DNA from 2 places in the Melaminivora jejuensis genome. Region 2 is predicted to be linked to the other one. Evidence: riboswitches for the same ligand, from Rfam matches in the RefSeq annotation. Region 2 holds a riboswitch; the other holds the start of a gene.

Region 1 (3,406 bases), 770 kb from region 2:
TGCCCAGCGCCTGCGCCAGCCGCCCCGGCCCGGCGCACAGCAGGCGCACATCCCCGCCTTCGGGCAGCCTGCGCCGCGCGCGCATGGCCTCCAGGCCATGCGTGGGCTGCAGCGCGCGGATCAGCACGGCGGCGCCGTCCTCGGGCCGCCCGCACACCAGGTTCAGGCACCAATGCACGCCATACGAGCGATAGACATAGGCCCGCCCCGCCGGCCCGAACATGGCCGCGTTGCGCGCCGTCGGGCCGCGAAAGCTGTGCGAGGCCGGGTCGCTGGCGTCATAGGCCTCGGTCTCGACAATGCGCCCGCCCACGCCATCGACCAGCAGCGTGACGCCGATGAGCAGCGGGGCCAGCGCCTGGGCGGGCAGCGTGAAGTCGAGCGCGGCGGGCACCAGTGGCTGCACATCGGTGGCGGCAGCAGCGCCGGGCGCTGCGTGGGGGCGGGTGTCAGGCCCATGCGGTGGCCCGAGGTCAGCGCCCGCCTTGGAAGACGAAGAAGTCCACCGCCGACGGGGCCACGCTGGTAATGGTCAATCGCGTGCCATCGAGCAGCGCAATGCCCGCCACGGCAGTGCCGTGCGGCAGGGGGCAGCCATCGCCGGTGAACGACGCGCGCAGGTCATATACGCCGCGCCCACCGGGACGCACCCCGACGGAGCCGCGCACCAGGCAGGCTGGCGTGGGCTCGGTGGACATCAGGCCGCCGTCGGCATGGATGGTCAGCGCCAGCGGCGCCGGCCAGCCGCCCACGCTGCCGACATAGCTGCCAGCCAGTGCAGCGACGGGTGCCGTGCGCTCGTAGCCGGGCACATAGGTGCCGGAGAAGACATCAAAGACGAAGCCTGCCTCCAATTGGCGTTGCGGCACATAGCTGCCGCCGTAGAGCGACGAATGCACCTGCCCGGCGCGCTCGTAGTCCACCACCGCCGCCGAGCCGCGCAACTGCCCGCCGGAGGAGCTGCTGGAGCCATGAAACGCACCGTGGATGACCGGCCCGCGCGTATAGACGCCCCAGGTCTCGCCCGTGTCGAGGATGGTCAGCAGCACGTCATAGCCGGTCGAGGCGCGGCCCGCCCAGCGGCCCTCGGCCCCGGCGATGGGCCTGGCTGGCGGCGGGCCGGTGGACGGGTCATCGTCGCTGCTGCTGCCGCCGCCGCAGGCGCTGAGCAGCAAGGTAGCGGCAGCCGCAGCAGCCACGGACATACGCAGAAAAAATGGAGGTGTACGCATGGAGCAAGCCTTGGAGGGAAGGCCTGAATGTAGCGCGCCCCTGGCGCAGGCCAGCGCCAGCCAATGCCGGCCAGCCCAGGCCAGCGCTGCTTGGCTGATCAGCGCGCGCAAACCCAAATTTTGGCCGTGCCGTAATACGAGCCTTGATAAGCAAATGCCAGCGGGAAGCGCGATTGCGGCTTGGTGTCGAGCGAGATGAAGTGCAGCGGGAATTGCTGGCTGGCGTAATTTCTTTTGCCGTCTGCTTCTTGGGAATAGAAGCTGCCCGCGTAGCCTGACGGCAAGCTTGCGATGCGCTGCTGCGCCCGGGGTTGCTGCAGTCTTCCTAGAATCCCCCACTTTGACCCGCTTTCCCCGCCAAGGAGCGTTGCAGCGGCTGCCTTTTGTCTTGTCCTGTGTGTCGAGCGGCAGACCGTCAGGCTTGGCAGGGCGTGACCACAACCCATCAACGACGCTCACCTGTACCCCTTGATATCGACCCCACAGGTGAGCCTGATGACTTCCACTGGTACTGCAACCACTGCCTCCATTCCTGCTGTCGCTGCCGTGTGCGTTCCCCCATGAAGCTCTCCGGCCTGGAGCCGGTGCTGATCGGCGAGGACAGCCTGTTCGTCAACGTCGGCGAGCGCACCAACGTCACCGGCTCCAAGGCCTTTGCCCGGCTGATCCTGAACGAGGAATACGAAAAGGCCCTGTCCGTGGCGCGCCAGCAGGTGGAAAACGGCGCCCAGGTCATCGACGTGAACATGGACGAGGCCATGCTCGACAGCAAGGCGGCGATGGTGCGCTTCCTGAACCTGATCGCCTCCGAGCCGGACATCGCCCGCGTGCCGGTCATGGTGGACAGCTCCAAGTGGGAGGTCATCGAGGCCGGCCTGCGCTGCCTGCAGGGCAAGGGCATCGTCAACTCGATCAGCATGAAGGAGGGGCTGGAGGAGTTCCGGCGCCAGGCCCGGCTGATCCGCCGCTACGGCGCCGCCGCCGTGGTCATGGCCTTCGACGAGAAAGGCCAGGCCGACACCTTCGAGCGCAAGATCGAGATCTGCGAGCGCGCCTACCGCGTACTGGTCGATGAGGTGGGCTTTCCGCCCGAGGACATCATCTTCGACCCCAACATCTTCGCCATTGCCACCGGCATTGAGGAGCACGCCAACTACGCGGTGGACTTCATCGAGTCGGTGCGCTGGATCAAGGCCAACCTGCCGGGCGCCAAGGTCTCGGGCGGCGTGTCCAACGTGTCGTTTTCCTTTCGCGGCAACGACCCGGTGCGCGAGGCCATCCACACGGTGTTCCTGTACCACGCGATTGCCGCCGGCATGGACATGGGCATCGTCAACGCCGGCATGGTGGGGGTGTACGACGACCTCGACCCGGCCCTGCGCGAGCGCGTCGAGGACGTGGTGCTCAACCGCCGCCCGGATGCGGCGGAGCGATTGCTGGAGATCGCCGAGGCCACCAAGGGCGCGGCCAAGGACGACAGCAAGAAGCTCGAATGGCGCGGCACGCCCGACAACCCCAAGACCGTGGGCGAGCGCCTGTCGCACGCGCTGGTGCATGGCATCACCGACTTCATCGTGGACGACACCGAGGAGGCCTACCAGAACATCGTGGTGCAGGGCGGTGGCCGACCGCTGCACGTCATCGAAGGGCCGCTGATGGATGGCATGAACATCGTGGGCGACCTGTTCGGTGCGGGCAAGATGTTCCTGCCGCAGGTGGTGAAATCCGCCCGCGTGATGAAGCAGGCCGTGGCCCACCTGATTCCCTACATCGAGGAGGAAAAGCGCCAGCAGGAGGCCGCCGGCCTGGACGTGACCAGCAAGGGCAAGATCGTCATTGCCACTGTCAAGGGCGACGTGCACGACATCGGCAAGAACATCGTCACCGTGGTCTTGCAGTGCAACAACTTTGAGGTCATCAACATGGGCGTGATGGTGCCCTGCCACGAGATATTGGCGCGCGCCAAGGCCGAAGGGGCAGACATCGTCGGCCTGTCGGGCCTGATCACACCCAGCCTGGAGGAGATGCAGTACGTCGCCGGCGAGATGCACAAGGACGAGTATTTCCGCATCAAGAAAATTCCGCTCCTGATCGGCGGCGCGACCTGCTCGCGCGTACACACCGCCGTCAAGATCGCGCCGCAGTACGACGGGCCGGTGGTCTATGTGCCTGAT
Region 2 (3,406 bases):
TTGCACGGGCGGCGGTCAGCGAGGCGCCGCAGTGCAGTATGCCGGCAAGACCGGCAACAGGAAACCACGCGCAACACATGCAACACATGCAAGCGCGGCTGGGGTGTATGGATGTGCCTGCCTCCCCTCGCTCACACCCCCTGCAACGCCAACCCCGCATGTTCGCGCAGCGGATGAAAGTGGATCTTCGGAAACCGCTCCTGCGCCAGCCGCACGTCATACGGCGAGGTACACAGAAACGCCAGCGTATCCGCGGCGTCGTGCGCCAGGCGCAGCGGGTAGGCGTTCTCGAACTCGCGCAATTGCTGGGGCGTGTCGGCGGTGATCCAGCGCGCGCCGGTGTACTGGCAGCCCTCCAGCCGGATATCGCAGTCGTACTCGGTCTTCAGGCGGTGCTGCACCACCTCGAACTGCAGCTGCCCGACGGCGCCCAGCAGCATGTTGCCGCCGGCGTCGGGCTTGAAGACCTGGATGGCCCCTTCCTCGCCCAGCTCCATCAGGCCTTGCTGCAACTGCTTGGAGCGCAGCGGGTTCTTCAGCACCACGGTCATGAACAGCTCGGGGGCAAAAAACGGCAGGCCGGTGAACTGCAGCGCCGGCCCGTCGGTGATGGAGTCGCCCAGCTGCACGCCGCCGTGGATGGTGAAGCCGATGATGTCGCCCGCATAGGCCTCCTCCACCGCCTCGCGGCGCTGGCTCATGAAGGTGACGACGCTGGTCGGGCGCAGCTCCTTGCCGGTGCGCTGCACGCGCATCTTCATGCCCGGCGTGTAGCGGCCCGAGGCCACGCGCACGAAGGCGATGCGGTCGCGGTGGTTGGCGTCCATGTTGGCCTGCACCTTGAAGACCACCCCGGCAAAACCCTTGTCCTCGGGATGCACGAGCCGCTCCTCGCGCTGGCGGTTGACTTCGGCGTAGGCGATGCGTGGGCCAGGCGGTGGCGACATGTCCACCACCGCGTTGAGCACCTCCATGACCCCGAAATTGTTCACGCCCGAGCCGAAGAATACCGGCGTCAACTTGGCCGCCAGGAACTGCTCGTGGCTCCACTCGGTCGAGGCGCCCACGGCCAGCTCCATGCTCTCCATGGCGTCGTCGAAAGTCTTGCCGAAGCGCGCGCGCAGCGTATCGACCTCGGACAGCGCGATGACCTCGAAGTCCTCCGGACGCTTATCGCTGCCGGCCTGGAACACCGTCATGCTCTGCGTGCGCAGATCGATGATGCCGCCGAAGCTCTTGCCCTGGCCCACCGGCCAGGTCATGGGGCAGCAGGGCATGCCCAGCTCGCGCTCCACCTCGTCGAGGATGTCCAGCGGGTCGCGCACTTCGCGATCCATCTTGTTGACGAAGGTGATGATGGGAGTGTCCCGCTGGCGGCAGACCTCGATCAGGCGGCGCGTCTGCGTCTCCACGCCGTTGGCCGCGTCGATCACCATCAGGGCGGAATCGACGGCGGTGAGCACGCGGTAGGTGTCCTCGGAGAAGTCCTTGTGGCCCGGCGTGTCCAGCAGGTTGATGACGTGCTCGCGCCAGCTCATCTGCATCACGCTGGATGCCACCGAGATGCCGCGCTGCTTTTCGATCTCCATCCAGTCGGACGTGGCGTGGCGGCTGGCCTTGCGGCCCTTGACGGCGCCGGCGATCTGGATGGCGCCGGAGAACAGCAGCAGCTTTTCCGTCAGCGTGGTCTTGCCCGCGTCGGGGTGGGAGATGATGGCGAAGGTGCGGCGGCGCCGCGTCTCGGAAGCGTAGGACACAGTGGGGCAACAGGCGGTGGCGCTGGCGCGTGCATGGCTTGGATGGCGCAGCGCATGGGGAAGGGAGGGGCGCAGTGCAGGGCCGCGCGCGGCTGCCTGGCACGCACGGCGCCGCAAGGGCGCGATTCTACGGCGCGGCGCCAGCACAAGGCTTGCCCGGTATAATCGCGCGCTTTTCCGAGGAGCGTTGCAGCGCCCCCGACAGCAGCGGGGCGTGAGGCTCGGAAACGATCGGTATCAAGGCATCGATATCCAGCATCGACACCCGCAACGACGCTCACCCACGCCCGGCCTGTGTGGTGAGCTTTGCTCCCCCTTCTTTCTGCGCGTGGTTCTTTCTTGCACAAACCTGGTTTGAAGGACAACTCATGAGCGCAGTTCTCAAAGACACCCCTGCCGCAGCACCCGCCGACAGCGCCATCGCCGACATCACCCTTGCCGCCTGGGGCCGCAAGGAAATCGCCATCGCCGAAACCGAAATGCCCGGCCTGATGGCCATTCGCGAGGAATACGCTGCGCAGCAGCCGCTCAAGGGCGCGCGCATCACCGGCAGCCTGCACATGACCATCCAGACCGCCGTGCTGATCGAGACGCTGCAGGCGCTCGGCGCCACGGTGCGCTGGGCCTCGTGCAACATCTTCTCCACGCAGGATCACGCCGCCGCCGCCATCGCCGCCGGCGGCACGCCGGTGTTCGCCATCAAGGGCGAGTCGCTGGAGGACTATTGGGACTACACGCACCGCATCTTCGATTTCGGCCCCAAAGGCAGCGAGGGCGAAGGCCCGAACATGATCCTGGACGACGGCGGCGACGCCACGCTGCTCATGCACCTGGGCAAGCGGGCCGAGCAAGACCCGTCGCTGGTAGCGGGCAACGGCGCCAGCGAGGAAGAGCGCATCCTGTACGCCTCCATCCGCGCCAAGCTCGCCGAAGACCCCACCTGGTACTCGCGCAAGAGCGCCCAGATCATGGGGGTGACCGAGGAAACCACCACGGGAGTGCATCGCCTCAATGAGATGTCGGCCAAGGGCACGCTGCTGTTTCGCGCCATCAACGTCAACGACTCGGTCACCAAGAGCAAGTTCGACAACCTGTACGGCTGCCGCGAATCGCTGGTGGACGGCATCAAGCGCGCCACCGACGTGATGATCGCCGGCAAGGTGGCCGTCGTGGCCGGCTATGGCGACGTGGGCAAGGGCTCGGCGCAGGCGCTGCGCGCGCTGTCGGCGCAGGTCTGGGTGACCGAGATCGACCCCATCAACGCCCTGCAGGCGGCGATGGAAGGCTACCGCGTGGTGACCATGGAATATGCCGCGCCACTAGCCGACATCTTCGTGACCACCACCGGCAACAAGGACGTGATCCGCCACGAGCACATGGCTGCCATGAAGGATCAGGCCATCGTGTGCAACATCGGCCACTTCGACAACGAGATCGAGGTCGCCTCGCTGGAGCGCTACCAGTGGGAGGAGATCAAGCCGCAGGTCGATCACATCATCTTCCCGGACGGCAAGCGCATCATCCTGCTGGCCAAGGGCCGCCTGGTGAACCTGGGCTGCGCCACCGGCCACCCCAGCTACGTCATGAGCAGTTCGTTCGCCAACCAGACGCTGGCGCAGATCGAGCTGTTCACGCGCCCCGATGCGTAT

The links. A riboswitch is a leader RNA that binds a small molecule or an ion and turns the genes downstream of it on or off. The one in region 2 is predicted to bind S-adenosylhomocysteine.
Region 1: another riboswitch for S-adenosylhomocysteine. It lies ahead of metH (methionine synthase); the one in region 2 lies ahead of ahcY (adenosylhomocysteinase).

The regions. Positions count from the first base shown of each region.
Region 1 covers NZ_JACWIJ010000002.1:2,821,738-2,825,143, reverse strand. The annotation lists gene IDM45_RS13355 (DNA-3-methyladenine glycosylase) at 1-406, opposite strand, end outside; gene IDM45_RS13350 (hypothetical protein) at 474-1,232, opposite strand; gene IDM45_RS13345 (hypothetical protein) at 1,331-1,516, opposite strand; S-adenosyl-L-homocysteine riboswitch at 1,586-1,696, shown strand; gene metH (methionine synthase) at 1,793-3,406, shown strand, end outside.
Region 2 covers NZ_JACWIJ010000002.1:3,591,801-3,595,206, forward strand. The annotation lists gene IDM45_RS16795 (peptide chain release factor 3) at 132-1,757, opposite strand; S-adenosyl-L-homocysteine riboswitch at 1,931-2,043, shown strand; gene ahcY (adenosylhomocysteinase) at 2,126-3,406, shown strand, end outside.